DNA from 2 places in the Effusibacillus lacus genome. Region 1 is predicted to be linked to the other one. Evidence: riboswitches for the same ligand, from Rfam matches in the RefSeq annotation. Region 1 holds a riboswitch; the other holds the start of a gene.

Evidence for each region. A riboswitch is a leader RNA that binds a small molecule or an ion and turns the genes downstream of it on or off. The one in region 1 is predicted to bind cyclic di-AMP.
Region 2: linked by a shared signal. The riboswitch ahead of EFBL_RS08905 (APC family permease) and the one ahead of EFBL_RS00625 (C40 family peptidase) in region 1 are both predicted to bind cyclic di-AMP.

What each region holds. Positions count from the first base shown of each region.
Region 1 covers NZ_BDUF01000003.1:83,336-101,647, reverse strand. Annotated here, with positions in the region: gene EFBL_RS00695 (hypothetical protein) at 1-749, shown strand, start outside; gene EFBL_RS00690 (ArsR/SmtB family transcription factor) at 887-1,210, shown strand; gene arsB (ACR3 family arsenite efflux transporter) at 1,203-2,261, shown strand; gene arsC (arsenate reductase (thioredoxin)) at 2,267-2,695, shown strand; gene EFBL_RS00675 (hypothetical protein) at 2,756-2,938, opposite strand; gene zwf (glucose-6-phosphate dehydrogenase) at 3,062-4,636, shown strand; gene EFBL_RS00665 (cyclase family protein) at 4,665-5,273, shown strand; gene EFBL_RS21765 (ATP-dependent Clp protease proteolytic subunit) at 5,281-5,364, shown strand; gene EFBL_RS00655 (ammonium transporter) at 5,480-6,769, opposite strand; gene EFBL_RS00650 (P-II family nitrogen regulator) at 6,900-7,247, opposite strand; gene hemQ (hydrogen peroxide-dependent heme synthase) at 7,283-8,029, opposite strand; gene hemE (uroporphyrinogen decarboxylase) at 8,196-9,233, shown strand; gene hemH (ferrochelatase) at 9,250-10,182, shown strand; gene hemG (protoporphyrinogen oxidase) at 10,188-11,702, shown strand; cyclic di-AMP (ydaO/yuaA leader) riboswitch at 12,044-12,172, shown strand; gene EFBL_RS00625 (C40 family peptidase) at 12,174-13,061, shown strand; gene EFBL_RS00620 (cytochrome c oxidase subunit 2A) at 13,390-13,554, shown strand; gene EFBL_RS00615 (cytochrome c oxidase subunit II) at 13,588-14,055, shown strand; gene EFBL_RS00610 (b(o/a)3-type cytochrome-c oxidase subunit 1) at 14,078-15,727, shown strand; gene EFBL_RS00605 (hypothetical protein) at 15,837-16,034, shown strand; gene EFBL_RS00600 (DUF3054 domain-containing protein) at 16,127-16,501, shown strand; gene EFBL_RS00595 (enoyl-CoA hydratase/isomerase family protein) at 16,729-17,514, shown strand; gene EFBL_RS00590 (multicopper oxidase domain-containing protein) at 17,828-18,312, shown strand, end outside.
Region 2 covers NZ_BDUF01000046.1:43,259-47,673, forward strand. Annotated here, with positions in the region: partial or broken gene EFBL_RS21170 (carboxyl transferase domain-containing protein) at 1-24, shown strand, start outside; gene EFBL_RS08905 (APC family permease) at 112-1,935, opposite strand; cyclic di-AMP (ydaO/yuaA leader) riboswitch at 2,053-2,180, opposite strand; gene EFBL_RS08910 (HlyD family secretion protein) at 2,421-3,596, shown strand; gene EFBL_RS08915 (ABC transporter ATP-binding protein) at 3,603-4,352, shown strand.

The sequences.
Region 1 (18,312 bases):
CGGAAAATCAAAAATCGGCGAAAGTAGCCGAAAAACGGGATGCACAGCCAATCATTGCCTGGCGGGTTGCCTCTGTGGAAGTGGAGAAAATCCAATCGGACGGCCGGACCGTATATGCAACCATAAGAAATATGGGTGCTTTCCCCTTAACCAATAACCAGGTTCAGGGAGTCCTGTTCTTTCCCTCCCAAACCGGCGAATCCAGAGGTTCTGACACTTGGTATTATTTTGTTGACGGACCCAATCAGCCTGTGGAACCCGGAAAGACTGTCAAATGGGAATTTCGTCCGACCCCTGTCCCTTCAGCAAACGGGTTGATTGACCGGCCTCCGCATCTGACGTTTGTTTACCGTCACAACGCCCAGTCCGATTTTCCCGGTTTGCCGGCTCTGACCTGGAAGCGGCCTGCCGTCTCCTGGAAAATTCAATCCGTCAATGTGAAAGGGGAACGGAAGCAATATTTCGATATCGAAGTCAAAGTAACGAACAAGCACTCTGCGGACTTGCAGCTTGCCGATGTGATGGCCATGGTGTTTTTTCCGAAAAATCCGGCGGATGAGGATATGGATCCTTTCACTTACAAGTATTTTGTTGATTTGCACAATGAAACCATCACCCGGATCAGACCGAAAGAGAGCGCAACAGTTCATCTGCGCCTGATTGCTCCACCCGATGTGGATCTAACCGGCCGTTCCATAAGAGTGGAAATCGTTGAAAAGAACTTGACGACGGTTCGGACTGACCGATAAACCACGTACAAGACTTAATTCCTCTCCCTGCGGAACCTCGCAGGGTTTTTATATTTAACGGAAAAGTTCTCAAAAATCATATTGATATAACCATATGGTTATGTTATTTTGAGTTCATGGAAAGAAGGTGATTCCGAATGGAATTCGACAAGATGGCCGAGTTGTTCAAGGCCCTCGGTGATCCGACCCGGCTGAAAATCGTGTCCCTGCTGAGAGTGCGGGATTGCTGCGTATGTGAACTGGTCCCGATTTTCAACATCTCTCAACCGGCTGTGTCCAAACACATGAGCCGGTTAAAATCAGTGGGTCTGGTCAAAGAAACAAGAAGGGGACAATGGGTGTTCTATTCCCTCAATCGTGATAAGATTCAGGACCTCGGAACCCTGTTGGACCGTTTGCCGGATATGTCGGAAGAGCTTAAGAAACTGGAAGAGAAGGGGATGTTGGTTGCTTGTGAATAAGAGATTGTCTTTCCTTGATCGGTACTTGACCCTTTGGATCTTTGCCGCGATGGTGGCTGGAATAGGTGCAGGGTATTTGTTTCCAGGGTTTGTGACGTACCTGAATCAGTTTCAGGCGGGCACCACTTCCATTCCGATTGCCATCGGCCTGATCTTGATGATGTACCCTCCACTTGCCAAAGTCCGGTATGAAGAATTGGGCCGGGTGTTTAAAGACGGCAGGGTATTGGGGCTGTCTCTTTTGCAAAACTGGGTGATCGGTCCCATCCTGATGTTTGTCCTGGCCATCGTGTTCCTGAACGGGTATCCCGAATACATGGCGGGACTGATCATGATTGGCCTGGCCCGCTGCATTGCCATGGTCATTGTGTGGAATGATCTTTCCAAAGGCGATACCGAATATGCCGCCGGATTGGTGGCTTTCAATTCCCTGTTTCAGGTGTTTTTCTACTCGTTCTACGCCTACCTCTTTGTGACCGTCCTGCCGGGCCTGTTCGGGCTGCAGGGGATGATCGTCAACATCACAATCGGAGAAGTGGCAAAGAGTGTGTTCGTCTATTTGGGGATCCCTTTTTTGGCCGGAATGATTACCCGTTACTCCCTCGTGAAGCTGAAAGGGCGTTCCTGGTATGAAACGGTGTTTATCCCCAGGATCAGCCCCCTCACTTTGATTTCACTGCTGTTCACGATCATCGTCATGTTCTCGCTCAAAGGAGAGGTCATTGTTCAGTTGCCGCTGGATGTGGTGCGGATTGCAATCCCGCTTCTCATTTACTTTATACTGATGTTCCTGATTTCTTTCTACATGGGGAAAAAAGCCGGTGCCGATTACCCGGTGACCACAACCCTTTCTTTCACGGCTGCCAGCAATAATTTTGAACTGGCGATTGCCGTAGCGGTCGGGGTGTTCGGGATTCACTCCGGGGCAGCGTTTGCCGCCGTAATCGGGCCGTTGGTGGAGGTGCCGGTGATGATCGCTCTGGTCAATGTGGCGCTCTGGTTTCAAAAGAAATTCTTTAAAACTCCGGAACTAAAGCGGATGAAAGGGTGACGACCATGGCGGACAGGAAAAAGATCGTTTATTTTCTGTGCACGGGAAACTCTTGCCGCAGCCAGATGGCGGAAGGGTGGGGCAAGCATTTCGGGGGTGACAGAGTGGAAGTCTACAGTGCCGGCATTGAGACCCATGGTCTCAATCCACGAGCTGTGGAGATTATGAAGGAGGCAGGCATCGACATCTCAAGCCAGACATCCGATCTGATTGATCCTGAAATTCTCAATAAAGCGGATTATGTGATCACCCTTTGCGGGGATGCCAATGACAAATGCCCCGTAACTCCCCCGCATGTCAAGCGGATGCATTGGGGGGTTGAAGACCCGGCAAAAGCCACGGGAACGGAAGAAGAGGTTCGGCAGAAGTTCCGCGAAGTGCGGGATGCGATTCGGGAACGGATTCAGTTGTTCATTGAAAAAGAGATTCGATAACAAAATGCTGTCTGACCCTTGGATTTCCCCAGGCCGTAATGAAACGGTCTGGGGTTTCTTCTAACCCTTCAACGACGCCAGCCACTCGGAATAACATTCCGGGCACAGAAGTTCATCGTGTTCCCGATCCTTTTCGTACAAGGTTACGTGATGCACCTTGTCGGTCTTGTGCTCGCAATAATAGCAGGTATACTCCATTTCCGATTCCTCCCGCAAGTTGGTTCCTTGTTCCTGTTTCGCCATTCCTAGTTTTTCCCAAGAGTGCGGTTTCATTCCGTACATTTGGTGTCGATTTATTTAATCTGCGGCAAAAGGACAGACTACAAACAGTCAAATTTGGAATCTGCAGACGGGAGTTGCTGGCAAGTGCCTACACATTCAGACAATTCACTTCCCTTTGTGCTGGTGATTTTCGGGGCAACGGGAGACCTGGCGAAACGCAAACTGTTTCCGGCCCTATATGGACTTTATCGTACCAACTTGTTGCAGCACCATTTTGCTGTGGTTGGAGTGGGTCGCTCACCGATCGGACAATCTGATTTTCACCAGATGGTCCATGATGCGGTTCGGACCCATTCCCGGATTTCTGTGGAAGAGCGGGAGTGGATGAGTTTTATCGGGCGGTTTGAGTATGTATCACTGGATGTAAAGAATGCGGAGGCGTACAAGGAACTGCTGTCCGTAGTCGGGAAGAAGGAACAGGAGCTTGGACGTGCCGGGAACCGCTTGTTTTATCTTGCGATTGCTCCCGATTTGTTCGGGCCGGTTACCAACCACCTCAAATCCTCAGGGGTGGCCAGCGCCCAAGTGGGGAAACGGCTGATCATCGAGAAGCCTTTTGGCCACGATTATCCCTCCGCCAAGGCGCTCAATGAGCAAATCCGGCAGTCCTTTGAGGAGGAGGAAATCTTCCGGATCGATCATTATTTGGGCAAGGAAATGATTCAGAACATTGAGGTCATCCGGTTTGCCAACTCCCTGTTTGAACCGCTTTGGAACAATCGTCACATTGACAACATTCAGATTACAGCCAGTGAAACGGTGGGGGTGGAAGACCGCGCATCCTACTACGAGCAGGCGGGAGCTCTTCGCGACATGGTGCAAAACCACATGCTGCAAATGGTCATGATGACTGCCATGGAGCCGCCCAGCCGTCTGAATACGGAAGCGATCCGCGACGAAAAAGTGAAGGTGCTGCGCTCCCTTCGCCGCTATACGGAAGAGGAGGTCCGTCACTATGTGGTGCGGGGGCAATATAGAGAGGGAACTGTGAATGGCAAACCGGTTCCGGGGTATCGCCAGGAACCGAATGTGAATTCCGAGTCTCTTACGGAGACCTATGTGGCGGCGCAATTGTATGTAGACAACTTCCGTTGGGCAGGTGTCCCATTTTACATACGGACTGGAAAACGAATGCCGAAAAAGGTGACAGAAATAGTGATCCGGTTCAAAGACATGCCCAATATCTATTTCAATAAAAAAGGGGATCTCGGCCCCAACCTGCTCATTATCCGGATCAACCCGGAGGAAGGCATCTATATGCTTCTGAACGCAAAAAAGCAGGGGACAGACCGGGACGTGATCCCAATTGCCATGGAGTTTTGCAACAACTGTGGCCAGGAATCGCCGGAAGCCTATGAACGGCTGCTGCTGGATGCGATTCAAGGGGATTCCACTTTCTTCACACGGTGGGATGAGGTATCGCTGGCCTGGAAGTTCGTCGATCCCATCAGAAAGGCCTGGGAGCGGTTCGATCTGCCCTTGTCTTTCTATGCAGCCGGTTCATGGGGGCCGGACGAGGCGGATCGATTATTGGCCCAGAACGGCGCCAAATGGCTTCCGGTCTATGACCCGCAAGCCCAGCCCTTGGTTCAGGCGGTTGAGCAAGCCCCGCACCTGGTCCATCCGGTTGAGCAGTTTCCCGTACTGACGAGGGGGTAGATTTGTGTACAAAGTGTACGATGTATCCATGCCGATCTTTGAAGGCATGCCCGTATACAAAAATAAGCCGGAGAAACAGCCGAAGATCCGGGTGGTGCAGGATTTCGACACAGCGACCGCCAGGGAATCGAGGATTGACATGGATGTCCACACGGGGACACATGCGGATGCGCCTCTCCATATGATGCCGAACGGGGATTCCATGCGGGTATTCCCCGTGGAGCGGTTTGTCGGTCCTTGCCGCGTATTAGATCTTACCAGGACTGAGGGGGGAATCGGACGCGGCGATTTGAAACCCTTCGACATTCGGGAAGGCGAATTCATCTTGCTCAAGACCCGCAATTCTCTGAAGGACGAATTTGACCCGGAGTTTGTCTACCTGGCGGAGGACGGTGCCCGTTTTCTTAGTGATTGCAGGGTCAGGGGTGTTGGCATTGACGCTTTGGGAGTTGAACGCAGCCAACCGGGCCATCCAACCCACAAGACATTGTTTGCAGCTGACATTGTGGTGATTGAGGGGTTGCGCTTGGGAGAAGTGCCTGAAGGGGGCTACTTTCTGGTGGGGGCTCCCATCAAATTGCTCAAGACGGAAGCGGCACCTGCGCGGGTCGTGCTGATTGAAGGACTCTTAGGTTGAACGTGTTATGTTTAGGGACCGTGACAACTTCATGTCGGCGCAGGAAGCTTTGGAGTATGGATTGATCGACAAGGTAATCGAGAAACTGTAGCCCGCCCTTCCTTGCGGAAGGTGCTTCGAGTCATGGCAAGGAAGTGCCGACACAATCTCATACAGACAACACACGCCCCAGCCTAAGATAAGTTACCTAAGGCTGGGGCGTATCACTACTCCTGCAAGACCGGTTTGGGACTCGGTTCGGGAACCGGGACATGGAAGCCGGGAACCGGATTCGCATCGCTGAATCTCTCCAGTTCGTTGTATGCGGGAATGCCATGTGCCACGATATCAAGGCCTTGTTCCTCTTCGGCAGCCGTCACCCGGATTCCGATGGTCCTCTTGATCAGTTGCCCCACCAGATATGCGGAACCGAATCCCCACACGGAAACGACCCCAACACCTAACAACTGAATCAGAAGCAGATCCGTATTGCCGGTTGTCAACAGACCCTCACTCAGGTCAAACAGACCCACCGCCAAAGTGCCAAAAACCCCGTTGAATCCATGTACCGCAACAGCCCCTACGGGGTCGTCCACTTTCAACTTGTCAATCCAACCAGTTGCCAGAATTACGAGAACCCCGCCAATCAGACCAATCAGAATGGCTGATTTGGGTCCCACAAACGCACATCCGGCGGTAATGGCCACCAACCCCGCCAGGGAGCCGTTGATCGCCATACTTGGGTCCGCCGCTTTAAAGCGAGCCATACTGAAGAGAATGGCGGAAGCTCCGCCTGCTGCTGCAGCCAGGAACGTATTAAGAGCAATGCTGGACAAGTTGGCGTCCAGTGCATTTAAAGTACTTCCCGCATTAAATCCAAACCAGCCGAACCAAAGGATAAAGCCGCCGGCGGAAGCCAAGGGAATATTGCTCGGCGCGAAGACATTCGCGCTGCCGTCTTTGTTGAAGCGATTCTTTCTTGGACCGAGAATCATGGCCAGGGCCAGTGCGGCGAAACCACCCATTGCATGTATGGCCGCTGACCCGGCGAAATCCTTCATGCCCAACTGCTGGAGCCATCCGCCGCCCCATACCCAATGGCCGGAAATTGGGTACAGCAGCCCACAAACCAGTATCACAATGACAATATAAGCCGGGAATTTCATCCGTTCCGCTACGGCCCCCGAGATGATGGAGGCTACAGCCATGGCAAAGGCGATCTGAAACAGGACAACCGCTGACAATGGCAAACCGTTAGGGGTTGTTCCTTCGCTGGTTGCGTTGAACTGAAGGCCGATCAGCCCCAGCCAATCCGCTCCAAACATGAGGGCGTAACCTATCGCATAGAATGCCAAGGCGCCGAATGTCAGGTCGACAAAGATTTTCATTGTGACATTGACAGCGTTTTTGGTTCGGACCAAACCCGCTTCCAGCAAACTGAACCCCCCCTCCATGAATATGATCATGGCAGCGGCAAGTATCACCCATATGGTATTTAAACCGGTTGTTACATCCATTGGAACAACCCCCTTTTTAGTGATCAATTAGTTCTAGTATACAATTAGTGTTATGTTTGTCAACATTATATGTTATATTATATGACATAAATTATAAAAAAAATATCCCTCTGCTGCCAGAGGGAAATCGTTACTTTAATTCGTCGATGGTTTCATCAATTTTTCCGGTACGAATGTTGTAGGCTTCCTGTACAGGGTAGACAAAAATTTTTCCGTCTCCCATTTCACCCGTTTGGGCAGCTTTGATTATGGCGTCAATGGCCGGTTTCACGAAGGAATCAGAGACGACAATCTCCATTTTGAGTTTTGGATGAAGGTTTATGGAGTAGGTGTGGCCACGGTACACCCCGGTAGAATTCTTTTGTTGGCCCCGTCCTTGTGCCTGAATCACGGTAAAACCGGTGATACCCACTTCACGCAGTTCCGATATCACATCCTGCAGTTTCTCCGGACGGATGATAGCCTCGATTTTCTTCATAAAGAATCACTCCGTAACAAAAACAGTTTGTCCCCTCACACTTCCAGATATTTTGCCAGCTGTTCCCCGTCAATCCGCGTTCCAACCAGGAATTCGCCGAATTCGCCGAAGCGGGCGCTGACTTCGTCGAAGCGCATCTCCGTTACAATCTTTTTGAATTCGAGCGGGTCGTCGGAGAAGAGCGTGACGCCCCATTCCCAGTCATCGAGGCCGGTGGAACCGGAGATGATCTGGACAATTTTGCCCGCATATTTGCGTCCGGTCAGACCGTGGGCCCGCATCAGATCGCGGCGTTGTTCGAGAGACAGCATGTACCAGTTGTCATTGCCTTCCCGCTTTTTGTTCATCGGGTAGAAACAAACATTTTTCATCTTGGGCAAAATGGGGTAGAGGCGGTTTTGAATGACCGGGTCCGCATAAGGATCGACCCCTTCTTTCGGAAGGTAGTTGCCCAGTTCCACAACGGATACATAAGAGTAGACCGGAATCAGGAACTCGGCAAACCGGGTTTTGTTCAGGGCTGTCTCCAGTTCGCCCAGTTCTTCCAAAGTGGGGCGGAGGTTCATGAACAGCAGATCCGCCTTTTGCCCGACGATGGTGAACGCAGCAGTACTTCCTTCTTTCTTCTCCTCAATCGATTGCCATCCGCGCATCAGGGTAAGCAATTCATCGACTGCAGCCTGCCGCTCTTCCCGTGGGAGGGCTTTCCAGCTTGCCCAGTCAACAGTTCTATAATCGTGGAGGACATACCATCCGTCCAGTGTATGTAAGAATTCACCCATGTCGGCTTTCACTCCTTCTATGTCATTCGGGAATTAGTATACCATACTGTGAAGACGCATCCAATGATTTGGGAGAAAGGTGTCTTCACAAGAAGTTCATTTGCCTCCGAAAGGTGATTTGCGGTATAACTGAAGTGATTCTAACAAGTGGTAAAGTGGTGAAACTATGGCATTTAATGATACTTTTTTGCGAGCATGCAGGAAACAGCCGGTGGAACACATCCCTGTCTGGTACATGCGGCAGGCGGGACGCTATCAACCCGAGTACCGTAAAGTCCGAGAGAAGTACAGTCTGATGGAAATCTGCGAGATTCCGGACGTATGTGCCGAAGTGACGATTTTGCCGGTCAAACAGTTGAACACAGATGCTGCCATCTTGTTTTCCGATATCATGATCCCTGTCAAAGCCATGGGGGTTGATGTGGATATTAAGGGCGGGTACGGTCCTGTCATCGCGAATCCGATCAAAGAAATGGCAGACGTTACCCGTCTCAGGGAACTGGATCCGGAAGGCGACCTGCCGAAGACCATGGAGACGATCCGCATTCTCAAACGGGAACTGGAAGTCCCGCTGATCGGCTTTGCAGGAGCGCCGTTTACCCTTGCCAGCTATATGATCGAAGGCGGTCCATCCAAGAACTATTACAAGACCAAGCAAATGATGTACTCAGCGCCTGAAGTATGGAACGCACTGATGGACAAGCTTGGAGACATGATCATTACATATATGAAGGGGCAAGTGGCGGCAGGAGCCCAGGCGGTCCAGATCTTTGACAGCTGGATCGGCAGCCTCTCGCCAAGTGACTACCGGCAGTATGTATTTCCAACCATGAAGAGAATCTTTGAAGCGCTCAAGGAAATCGATGCCCCGACCATCTACTTCGGCATCAACACCGGGGAACTGCTTACCGTTTGGAAGGAGCTTCCGGTCAGCGTAATTGGGGTCGATTGGAGAGTGCCGCTTGATTCGGCACGGGAACGTGTGGGAACCGGGTTTGCGCTGCAGGGCAATCTGGATCCGGCGCTGCTGTTGGCCCCCTGGCCTGTCATCGAACAGAAAGCAAAGGAAATACTGGATATGGGAATGGCCCATCCGGGATATATCTTTAACCTTGGACACGGCATCTTCCCGGAAGTGCAAGGGGAAACCCTGCGGAAGCTGACGGAATTCGTTCATCAATACAGCGTTTCCAAGTTGAAATAGAGGTGCAGGTGAGGATATGAGCAACCGCATTGTTGGAGTTCTGGCAATGGATTACGGTACTCCCCGCAACCTGGACCAGGTGGAAGAGTATTACACACACATCCGTCGCGGACGCAAGCCGGAGCCGGAACTGCTGCAGGATTTGATTGACCGCTATCAGGCCATCGGTGGCGTATCCCCGCTGAACAAGATTACGGATGACCAGATTGAAGGCCTGGGCCGGATTCTGAACGGCAATGGAGACGGCGTTACCTATCGTATGTATAGCGGGAAAAAGCACATCGCGCCGTTTGTGGAGGACGCAGTCAGGCAAATGGTGGAAGACGGTATCCGGGAAGCGGTCGGCTTTGTGTTTGCCCCGCACTATTCCACGATGAGCATTGCCAAATATATCGAAGCGGCGGAAAAAGGGGTTGAGCAGTACGGCGGACCCCGGATTCACTATGTACGTCAATGGCATCTGCAGCCACTGTATCTCGATGCCATGGAAAGGCGTTTGCGGGATGCACTGTCCCATTTTTCAGAAGCGGAAAGACCCGGGGTCAAAGTGCTTTTCACAGCCCACAGCTTGCCGGAACGAATCCTCAAGATGAATGACCCATACCCGGATCAGATCAGGGAATCGGCAGCAGCCATCGCGCAGCGGGCCGGACATTCCAACTGGGGAACTGCATGGCAGAGCGCAGGACGGACCCCGGAACCCTGGTTGGGTCCCGATATCCTGGATGTCTTACGGGAACTGGCAGAACAGGGAACAGACAATGTGGTGATATGTCCATTTGGATTTGTAGCAGATCATTTAGAGGTTCTGTACGACATTGACATCGAAGCCCAGGCCTTAGCGAAAGAGGTGGGAATCAAACTCGTGCGGACCGCCATGCTCAATGCAGACGAGGACTTCCTGCGGGCACTGGCAACTGTGGTGCGACAACATGCAGCAAAGGAATGATCGACATGACTGACAAAACGGTCATCGTGATCGGCGGCGGGATCACCGGTCTGACCACCGCTTATTATTTGCAAAAGCAAGCCCGTGAAAAGGGGATCCCTTTGCGGGTTCTTCTGTTTGAGAGGGACAACCGGCTCGGGGGCAAAATCTCGACAGAGATCCATGAAGGTTTTGTGATGGAGAAGGGGCCGGATGCTCTGTTGGCCCGCAAGGTGGCGGCATTGAACCTGTGCCGTGACCTGGGACTGACCGGTGATATTGTGGGGACGAATCCAAACAACAAAAAGACATACATTCTGCATGAGGGAAAACTGCATCGGATACCGGCGGGGCTCAACGTTGGAATCCCTACCCAGTTCGTTCCGTTTGCCACAACCGGGCTGCTTACGATATCAGGCAAAATCCGTGCAGCCATGGATCTGCTGATCCCCCGCAGCAAACCTTCCGGCGATCAATCGCTGGGAGGTTTTCTGGCCCGCAGGCTGGGGGATGAAGTGGTGGACCAGATGGCGGAACCGCTGCTGGCCGGCATCTATGCAGGCAGTACCCGGAATCTGAGCTTGCGTGCCACCTATCCGCAGTTTGAACAGATGGAGAAAAAATACGGCAGTTTGATTCTCGGCATGCTGGCCCAGGCAAAGCAGGCGAAAGCGGGCAGTGCCCCGGCGAAATCCGTTCCGCAACCGAAATCGGAAGAAGGCATAGCACCCTCTTCCTCCGGAACCGGTTCTCCCGATCGAAAGCCGCTGGTTACTACGATGTTTTTCGGGCTGCGCGGCGGCCTGGTGCAAATGGTCAACAAACTGGCGGATGAGATTGGCCGTGGATTGATCCATACTTCGACCGCGGTTCGCGAGATTAAAAAAGAAACGGATGAGGCTGCTGGCGGTACTGCATTGTATCGAGTCGTGACGGAGAACGGGGAAACGTTTCAGGCGGATGCGGTGATTGTGACCACTCCGGCTTACGATGCTGCCAGGGTTTTGCCCCAGTCGTTTCCGTCTTTGGTACTGTTGGAGAAGATCCCTTATGTTTCCGTCGGCAACGTCCTGTTGGCGTTTCATGCCGCCGACGTTCCGTATCCGCTTGATGGTACCGGGTTTGTGGTTCCCAAGAAAGAAGGCCGGAACATAACGGCCTGTACCTGGATTTCTTCCAAGTGGATGCATACCGCCCCGCCGGACAAAGTTCTGATGCGTTGTTATGTAGGCCGTGCGGGAGACGAAGATATCGTCGACGAACCGGATGAATCGATTCTGGAGAAGGTGAAGCGGGATCTGAAAGATTCGATGGGCATTGAAGCGGAACCGATTTTTGTGAGGATTACCCGCTGGCGAAAGGCAATGCCGCAGTATACGGTGGGTCATCTTGAACGGTTGGCCGCTTTCGAGAAGGAAGTTGCCAAAGAATACCCTGGCCTTTTTTTCACAGGCGCTGCCTACAAGGGACTCGGTGTGCCCGATTGCATTCAACAGGGGAAAGACACGGCGGAAACCGCTTTGGGGTATTTAATGCAATAAAAGTTTACATAATGCATCTATTGTGGAAATAAGGCTGAGTGTCAGCCTTATTTTTTATTTTTTGTTTGTCGCTTCAGAAATAGAGCTGATTTTCAGTCTTATTCAGGGGATTCTCAAGGTGAGTAAACCAGAAGTAGCATATAGGGCTGAAAAACAGTCCTATTTCTGGGAGTACCTTTGAATCCTCAAAAATAAGCCTGGAATACAGTGCTATTTTTGCTTACCTTTTGCAGGTGGCATCTAACTGAAGGCAGGGAATGAGTGGAGGGAGCGGCCGTTACCATAAATTGGATTGTCGTCAACGGTAGGAAAGAAGGGGTTGTTCTCGAATATCTGTAAAGCGACAAATAAGGCCGAATCCGACCCAGTCGGTACGGGGGATCATTTTTATGGGGTGAATTGCTTAGCTGGCATAGGGTACCTCTACCCGAACCCGTCAACTAACCTCGGAGGCTAAAGGAGGAACAGCTTGTGAATGCATCTTTGAAAATCCTCACGATTGCAGGGACCGTATCCGCTTTGACTTTCCTGTCTTCATCGGCGGAAGCGGCCGGTTCGACTTCCTCTCAACCGGACTACAACGTTCACATCCAAGTGGATGACCAGCTTGTCCAATTTCCCGACGCGCAGCCGTTTATTGACGAACACCAACGAACCCAGGTTCCGGTTCGTTTCATATCGGAAAAGTTGGGATACAAGGTTGATTGGGTTGAGGAAGGCGAAGAAATTAAAGTGACCCTGAAGAACAACGACATGGAGGTTGTCTTGCGGACGGGAGATGACCGTGCGAAGGTCAACGGAAAAACAGTGCGGCTCGATACAGATGCGGTATTGCTGCAGAACAGAACCTATGTGCCGCTTCGCTTTGTCTCAGAGACTGCTGGCATGAAAGTCAACTGGGACTCGAATACGGCGACTGCCCTGATTATTACGGGCAAACAGGGAAATACCCCGATTGCGCCCGTACTTGCCTCCCGTTCCGGCTTTCAGACAAAGCAAACCGCCGCTGTCTCCAGTGTCGTGGACATTGCAAAGAAATATGTAGGGGTTCCTTATGCTTGGGGCGGGACAAGCCCCAAGGGGTTCGATTGTTCGGGATTCGTAAACTATGTGTTTGCCCAAAACGGTGTTCAATTGCCTCGAACAGCTGCTGAGATCTATAAGCTGGGCACTCCTGTCACAGAGCTCCAACCTGGGGATCTGGTGTTTCATACCACCTATGCTCCTGGCGCTTCCCATGTGGGCATTTACGTAGGAGATAACCAGTTTATCTCGGCAACAAGCTCTTCCGGAGTCAAAATTGTACCGTTGAATAATCCATATTGGGGCCCACGATATATAGGAGCTAAACGTCTCTAACCGCATATCCGACATATTGAAACAGCAAACTTCATTCATCTTCAAACCGCCTGACCGAATCAGGCGGTTTTTTTGCGCCCTAACTTCCTGAATATGCTTCGAGAGAAGCTTTTTTAACGTTTTGTGTCTGCCTCTAATTATTCAACAAATTTCCATAATTGCTTTGAAATCTTGATTTTACAGGTTTTTTTTCGTATCAGGGAATTCCCCTATGGTTTTTTCAGGGAACTCCCCTATACCGCAATAATAATTCTAAACCTATACTCGAATTAAAGTTATATAAATTTGTTTGACAAATATTTGAACGGATAAGAGGGGAGGAAAAGACATGAGCGAAACCACACCGCGCATCACGAACCCGACTTCACCACAGTCCGGCACGGAGGAAAAAGAACCTTCGCTGAAAGGCACTTTTGCTTCGGTGATGCTGTTGGGCACTTTTATCGCACTGAGTTGGCTTGGTGTGTTCTTTCTTTTTCTGAGTCGGAATTAAAAACAGCCCAAGGAGTGGAAAGGAGGTTCCGGCATGCACATTCATCGCTATGAAAAGTATTGGTTGATGTTTGGCGGCGGAATAATTATTGCATTTATTGTTGCTCTTTTTGTTAACGCGTTTGCAATGGGAATGACTCCACCAAGTGATCTTCAAAGGGTAGATCCTAAAAAGGTGGAACAAACCGCTCCCTTCGACAAACCAGGTCTCAAACAGGTTGGACCCAATGAATATGAAGCTGTGATGGTTTCGTTTGCTTTCGGGTATAACCCCAATCAAATCGAAGTTCCGGTTGGATCGAAAGTAACTTTTATCAGCACCAGTAAAGACGTAGTGCATGGTTTTCAAATTCCTGGAACAAACGTCAACATGATGGTTGTACCGGGTCATGTCAACAAAGTTACCCATACGTTTGACAAGCCGGGCGAGTACTTGATCCTGTGTAACGAGTACTGCGGTGCGGCTCACCACATGATGATGGCAAAAGTTATCGTAAAGTAAGGGGAAAGGAGTGACACCACAAATGACACAAGAAGTAAGAGTGGACCAAAAAGCGGCGAAGCTGAGCCTTTCCTATATCTTGGTTGCATTTATCGGATTCGGTATTGCAGCGATTGCGGGATTGCTTCAGGGCTTGGATCGAGCTCAATTGATTACACTGCCCACCTGGCTTAACTATTATCAGATCTTGACCGCCCATGGTGTATTGATGGGTCTGGTGTTCACCACATTCTTTATCGAAGGTTTTCTGTTCTCTGGTATTGCAAGGGTTCAAAACGGCAAACTGACTCCGCTTGGATTAAAGCTTGGCTGGGTTGGTTTCTGGGTGATGTTGATTGGCACCGTAATGGGAGTCATTACCGTTCTTATGAATGATGCTTCCGTTCTGTTTACGTTCTATGCACCGATGAAAGCGTCGCCCTTCTTCTATATTGGAGCCGCACTGATAGTTGTGGGAAGCTGGATCGGCGGCTGGGGCATGTTTGCCGAATATCGCAACTGGAAACGGAATAACCCTGGCAAGTTTTCACCCCTTTTCCTCTTTACCGCAGTGGCAACCATGACATTGTGGCAAATTTGTACCCTTGGGGTTGCGGCTGAAGTGTTGTTCCAGTTGATTCCCTGGTCCTTGGGTATGGTAGACACCGTGAATGTCCTTCTCAGTCGCACGCTGTTGTGGTTCTTCGGACATCCGTTGGTGTACTTCTGGTTGATGCCGGCTTACATGACCTGGTATCTGATCATGCCAAAAATTATCGGCGGGAAAGTATTCAGTGATTCCATTACCCGTCTGGTGTTCGTCATCTTTGTTCTTTTGTCCACTCCGATCGGGTTCCACCATCAATTGATGGAACCGGGTATTGATCCGAAATGGAAGTTCCTGCATGTTGCGTTGACATTGTCCATTGCGATTCCTTCGCTGATTACTGCATTCACAATGTTTGCCACTTTTGAGCTGGCAGGACGTGCGAAAGGTGCCACCGGGCTGTTCGGCTGGTTCCGCAAGCTGCCTTGGAAGGACGCCCGTTTCTTCTCCCTGTTCCTGGCTATGCTTTGGTTTATTCCTGCCGGTGCGGGCGGTATCATTAACGCAAGTAACCAGTTAAACCAAGTGGTTCACAATACCATCTGGGTAACCGGTCACTTCCATCTCACCATAGGTACTGCGGTTGCATTGACTTTCTTCTGTGTAAGCTATTGGTTGATTCCGCACCTGACTGGCCGGAAGATGACCCGGACAACCAACGAGCTGGGCAGACTGCAAGCGGTTCTCTGGTCGATCGGTATGATCTTCATGTCCGGTTCAATGCATACCCTTGGTTTGTTGGGCGGACCGCGCCGTACTGCCGGTACCACTTACATGAATGATCCGACAGCTCTCAGTTGGATTCCTTTTCATAAACTCGCGGCTCTTGGCGGTGCGTTCCTGTTCTTTGCAGCCATGCTGCAGGTAGGTCTTGTGCTCTATCTTGCATTCAAAGCTCCGAAAGGTGAACAGGAATATCCGATGGGCGACGTTGCAGAAGATGCAGCCGAAACTCCGCGTATCCTCGAGCGTTGGCCGGTTTGGATCTCGGTTGCAGTTATCTTGATCCTGGTGGCATACGGATATCCGATTGCCGATATGATTCAGAATCCGCCACCTGGCGCACCGGGTGTAAGAACCTGGTAAACAGTTTTAAAGAAACGGCATGCTCAAAGGGCATGCCGTTTTTTGCATGGGGTGCTCCGAACATGGGAAAACTGGGAAAGTCGTACAGGTCTACAGTTCGGAGGTTAAGATGAATACGTTCTGGAACTTTATTGACACAATCAAGTTGGGCGTATGGCTGGTTCTGATTTTCTTGTTTCACATGCTCCTGTATCTGGCACTGGGCACCGATGCCTGGTTTGTCACAACACTGCTGGCCACTGCCACTTACGCTGTGGCAATCCTTTTGCTAAAAGCGATTGCAAAACGAAGAAGGCAAGAAATTTAAAATTTCCACCCAATTGCCGGGTGGATGTTTTTTTATGGTACAATGGTTTGCGGATTTAAAATTATTCCAACCAGGGAATGGGGGATTTTTACATGGTGTGGCTGCTGCTTGCTGGGGACATTCTGATGCTGATTTTGTTTGCTTTAATGGGTCAATCGGAACATAAGACGTATACGACGTTTCAAGGCACTTTGGAGACAGCGGCTCCATTCGTCATTGCCTGGCTGATTGTGGGACTGGTCCTGGGACTTTACAAATTGCAGCACTACCGCAGTTTTGCCAGCATGTTCAAACGAACGCTGATTGTATGGATCTTGGCCATTCCGTTTGGGATGATGCTCCGCAACCTGTACCTGAACTCTGCGCTAAAAATTCCATTCCTGATTGTGGCCTTGGTATCTACACTGATTTTGTTATCCATCTGGCGCATCATTTTTGTGTGGATCTACAATCGACGCAATGCCTAGGTAAGAGGCGCCCCAACAGGGGCGCTTTAAATGTGTATCCGTGAGAAGGGTTTTGTAAGGCAAACAGAGAAATAGTGGGCGGGAGCGGTAGAGCAGGGCTTTAGGCCGGAGATGCGAAGAAGCGGAACCGCATCGAAGCGGAAGACAGAAAATTGGGAACAGAAATAAAGTCAGTCGCGGCAGTTGATTGAAAACGGGTTGGCATTATTTGGAGGAGGAGATACAAAATGTACAAAACGATCTTGTTTGAGAAATCGAATCAGATGGCGATTATTGCTTTAAATCGCCCGGAAGTGATGAACGCGTTCAATGTGGAGATGCATGAAGAGGTTTATGACGCATTGAACAAGGCGGCGGAAGACGTAGATGTGCGCTGCATTGTCTTTCGCGGGAACGGAAAGGGCTTTAGCTCCGGGGCCGATCTGAAGAGCATCAGCAGGGAAGATGTGGCTTCTCTTGATCATGGCACCTATTTGAAGAATACTTACAACCGCTTGCTTCTCCGAATGGCGGAGATTGAGAAACCGATCATTGGGGCACTGCATGGCCCGGTGTTCGGTGCAGGACTTGGGGTAGCCCTGGCATGTGATTTGCGGATAGCGGCCGCAAGTTCTTCCTACTCCATGGCATTTATCAAGATTGGCCTGATCCCCGACGCGGGTAGCCATTTCTTCCTGCCGAGGATCGTGGGACTGAGCAGGGCAATGGAACTTGCCATGCTGGGAGATACCCTTACATCCGAAGAAGCTCTGCGGTTAGGCCTTGTTAACAAAGTGGTGCCGGATGAAGAATTTGAACAGGCGGCCCAAGCCTATGCTTTTCGATTGGCTCAATCCCCAACCCAGGCGCTGGGATTGATCAAGAAGAACATGTACATGAGTTTTGAGAGCGATCTGGCAACCGTACTGGAGGCGGAAGTCAGAGGCCAATCGATTTGCGGCAGATCCAGAGACCATCAGGAAGGCGTTACCGCTTTCTTTGAGAAACGGAGACCGAATTTTACAGGAAAATAGAATTATAATCTGCTTTATGGCATGCTTTAACGGCATGCCTTTTCTTTTGCCGGAATAAACACAAAACCGGATTGATTCTCGGATTTCAACATGCGGACAATAATTGATCTAACTGTTTGAAACAAATTTTTCATAAACTTAATCCAATTATTCATGTGGAATGACATATTTTTGAAGAGTATTAATTGTGTGATAAAAGTCACACTTGGGCTTCCGGTGCGGGAATACAAAAGAGATAGAAAGTGGTTTCCTGACTCCTGGATTAGTGGGGCCGGCGCTTCGAACCATTCAAATGGAGGGAATCGAAATGAAAATGAAAGCGCTTGCATTGTTGATTTTAACAGGAGCACTTTTGGCCGGTTGTTCAGCTCAAACAGGTGACACGAACGTTGCTCAAAGCAATCAGAACTCGAAACCTGCACCAACAAATATGAATTTGCACGAAGGGATTAACCAACCCCCAGTTCCGGTTATTGTAAAGCGTACCGGTGATCATGAAGTCTATGTGGAGATGACTTCCCAGATTACGGACCTTGAGATTGCTCCCGGGGTAAAGTACAAAGCCTGGACCTTTAACGGAACGGCTCCCGGACCGGTCATCAAAGTAAAAGAAGGGGACACCATCAAATTCAAAATGAAAAATCTGGACCCGAAAGTCCCCCACAGTATGGACTTTCATGCGGTACACGCATCTCCGAGCAAAGACTTTGCCGATATCCATCCGAATGAAGAAGGCGTATTCACTTATCCGGCTATGACACCGGGCGTATTTATGTACCATTGCGGAACCAAGCCCGT
Region 2 (4,415 bases), on a different contig from region 1:
AAACATCCGGTTTATCCGGTGTAGTAATTGGGCAACTGGCCATGCACGAAAACAGGTCACTTGATGGACCTCGGCTCCTGTAGTGACCTGTTTTCAATGATTTATGGGAAATTAGTGGTGCAAGTGAAACGGTATGGTTGATACAACCACATCTTTTCGATAAATCAGTACGGCTTTGAGTAACAATGCCGTTTGGTTGTGCAATAATGCATGCCACCATTTCTTGACGATGAATTGTGGGACAAGTACCGTAATAAACTCATCCTCTTCTTTTTCTTTTTCAAGAGTATCAATGTACTTTAAAAGCGGCGAAATCAAGGTCCGGTAAGGGGAACGCAAAATAATTAATGGGACGTTCGGGTTCCATTTCTCCCACTTTTCCCGCATTTGTGCTGCATGTTCGTCGTCAAAATCGACTGTTACGACCACAACATCATCCGAAATGCCTTTTGCATACGCAATCGATTGAGCTACCACTTTACTGATTCCGGAGATCGGGATAATCACTTTCGTCTTGACTTTCTTCGGAAGCGAGTGCAGATCTACGCGTAATTCCTTGCCAATTTCGTCATAATGGTTTCGGATCAGATAAAACATCCAAACCAACAAGGGTATGGCAAACGCGACCATCCACGCCCCTTCGCTAAATTTGGAAACAAGCGTGATCAGCGTAACCAGTCCGGTAATTACTGTTCCGAGCCCGGTCACCGCAATACGGAATAGTCTCTTGCTTTTCTCGTTCAGGAATCTTTTTACCAATCCCCATTGAGCAATGGTAAAGGACAGGAAGACACCTACCGCATATAAAGGAATCAAGCCGTGCGTGTCGCCATTAAAACTTATAATAAGCAGAATGGACAGCACACTTAACAATACGATCCCGTTTGAAAACACAAGACGATCGCCTCGCATGGCCAAATTACGAGGAAGGAATCGGTCTTGGGCAATGATGGAAGTTAACTGTGGAAATCCGGTAAAACTGGTATTGGCGGCCAAAAACAGAATGAGCATTGTCGCCACTTGAATGAGGTAATAAAGTGGCCCCCGTCCAAATACGTGCTCCGCAATTTGGGATACAACGGTCTCATGTTCTTTTGGGGCTATACCGAAAGCATATGCCAGCAGCGTAATTCCAAAAAACATCGCCCCAAGCAAAAGAGACATCCACATCATGGTGATGGCCGCATTGCGAGGAGCCGGAGAACGAAAAGACGGGACACCGTTGCTGATCGCTTCAACTCCTGTCAAAGCGGAACATCCTGAAGAAAACGCGCGGAGCAACAATAAAGCGCCTGTCCATGTAACTATGTCGCCGATCTGGTTTGCAGCCTGGACTTCATAACCATGCCAGCCCTCTTTCCAGATTTGGGTCCCTCCTACACCGATCATAACCAAGATCGAAAAAATAAAGAGGTAGGTGGGGTAAGCGAATACTGTGGCCGATTCACGGATTCCCCGCAAGTTCAAGAGCATAAGGGTGAGCACCAGAAAAACAGCAAGCTCCACTTTCCATGGAATCAACACGGGAAAGGCGGATATCAGCGCTGCTACACCGGAACTAATGCTGACGGCAACTGTCAAAACATAGTCGATCATCAATGCCGCACCAGCCATTAGACTTGAAGGTATATTCAAGTGCTCCCTGGCAACGACATACGCTCCCCCGCCTGAGGGGAAGGTATGAACGATTTGACGGTATGAAAGGGTAACGACAAGCAACAATACCAAAATGCTGATCGCAATTGGGATGGAATAAACATAAGCACTGATCCCGATGATGGACAGCACGAGTAAAATCTCTTCCGTAGCGTAGGCCACCGATGAAAGAGCGTCTGAAGAGAAGATAGCCAACGCTTTCCATTTGGGCAATTTTTCATGGGTCAATTGCCGGGTACGTAATGGCGAGCCGATTAGTAAGCGTTTAATCTGATCAATTGTCATAATGGGTACTGACCTTCCTTCGGATTTCGTTTATTTGGAAAACAAGGAACAAAAAAAACCACAAAGGTAGTATTTCCCTTGTAGTCATAGGCATGACAAACTCAAGTTGATTCCTCCTCTCCAGCTACGCTTACGGGGTTAGCTGACGGATTCGGGCAGTGGAGTTGCCCTACGCAGTTTCTGCGATTCACCCCAAAAAATGTGGTTCCCCCGCTCTTTCGACTCAGCGTAATACGATATGAAAATCTTCCCTGAACATAATTCCAGATCCGATAAATTGCAATTGCCAAAAAACACGATGAAAACGGATACAAGCCTGTTTTGATTATTCCTTAACTTGAAAATGAAAGCTCACGCAAAAAAGGAAGTTCCGTTTAAAATATTTCAGAAACTCCCCCTTGACGGGAGACTCAAACAAGAGTAGGTTAAAATTGCAAAGTGAGTGATTACTCACTTTTGTGCGAGAGGAGGATGTCTGGATGAGAACCAAAATCATGAAAGCCACGGCAGTGTTCTTGCTGTTAGTCACGACAGGCTGTTCGGAGGAGCAGACTTTTGCGGGAACGATTGAAGGCAGGGAAATTCCGGTGGTGGCCCAGGTGTCCGGAACGATCGTGGCTCTGGACAAGGAAGAGGGAGATGCGATTACCACCGATACCATCCTCGCGAAAGTTGACGACAAGATCTTAAACTGGCAGGTGAAAGAAGCGGAAGCGGCCCGGGACGCTGCCCTGGCAAGACTTGAAGAAGCCCAGGCGGGGACCCGCAACCAGCAGATTCAGCAGGCGGTGGCTTCCATCAACCAGTTTGACGCACTGGCAAGCCAGTCCAAAGCCCGAATGAAACAGGCCAGTGCCACTTTGCAGCAGATGCAGGCACAAGTTGCGCAGCTCAAGAGCCAATTGGACGGGGCCCGGGAAACATTGGCCTATCAGGAGAAGCAGTTCAAGAACGCGGAGACGTTATATGCCGCCAAGGCCATATCGGAAAGAGAGTGGGATACCCAGAAAGAACTGCTGAATCAGGCAAAGACCCGTGTGAATCAGTTGGAAGCCCAATACCAGGCAGGCCTGGCGCAGATTGATGCGGTCAACGGCGAGGTGGCGGCGGCGCAGGCGCAGGTGCAGGCAGCGTCCGCTCAGCAAAAGTCGGCAAGAGCGCAATTGTCCCTCCTGGAAGAGGGCTCAACCGCATACACGATCCGGAATCTGTTGGCCCAGAAAGACCAGGCGCAGGCAAGGCTCGAACAAGTCAAAGAACAACTGGAAAAATCGGACGTTCGCTCCCCCATCAAAGGGATCATCCTGCGCAGGCATGTGGAATTGGGGGAAATGGTGAAGCCGGGCACTCTGCTGTTTACCGTGTTGGACCCCACCAATCTTGAGGTCACGATGTACGTTCCGGAGGCTGACCTGAATCTGGTTCAGGTGGGCAAGGAAGTGACCGTGCAGGTGGATGCCTATCCGGACAAATCCTTTGCCGGGAAGATCGTGCGAATCAGTGAGAAAGCGGAGTTTACCCCAAAGAATGTGCAAACCACCAAGGAACGGACGAAAATGGTGTTTGCGGTGACCGTCCGGTTAAGTGAAGGAATGGGGGAACTAAAGCCCGGAATGCCGGCTGATATCCGCGTGTCCTCTGCCGATGGGAGGTAACCCGGCATGGAATATGCGATCAGCTGCGAGGGATTGACGAAAGACTTCGGGAATCGGCGTGCTGTCGACAATGTGACCATCTCCATTCCGAAAGGGAGCATCTATGGGTTCTTAGGGCCGAACGGCTCGGGCAAATCGACCACCATCCGGATGCTCTGCGGATTGATGACACCCACATCGGGAAGCGGGCAGGTTCTGGGCTTTGACATTGTCAAAGACTCCGAATCCATCAAACAGCGAATCGGGTATATGTCGCAGAAGTTCAGCTTGTACGAAGATCTTACGGTGAAGGAAAACCTTGATTTTTACGCGGGGATCTATGGGCTCTCACCGAAAGAAGCAGCCGTCCGCATCCAAGAGTTAATCGAGCTGGCAGATCTGGCGGGTCGGGAGAAACAACTGTCCGGTACGCTGTCTGGCGGCTGGAAGCAGCGTTTGGCACTCTGCTGTGCCCTGCTGCACAAACCGGAGCTGCTCATCCTTGATGAACCGACTGCGGGCGTGGACCCCGTTTCCCGCCGTGTCTTCTGGGATATCATCCATGGGATGGCGCGACAGGGGATTACCGTGCTGGTCAGCACCCATTATATGGATGAAGCGGCCACTTGCGATCAGATCGGGTTTATTTTTTTCGGGAGGCTGCTGGCGGTTGGCACACCGCAGGAATTGATGCAGGGACTCGGCAAGGACAATCTGGATGATGTGTTTATCCACTTTGTCCGGGAAGAGGAAGCGAAAGGCAGGGAACGGGGATGAGCGGGAACTTCTCGATTCACCGGTTTATGGCCATCATCAGAAAAGAGTTTCTGCAGCTCCGGA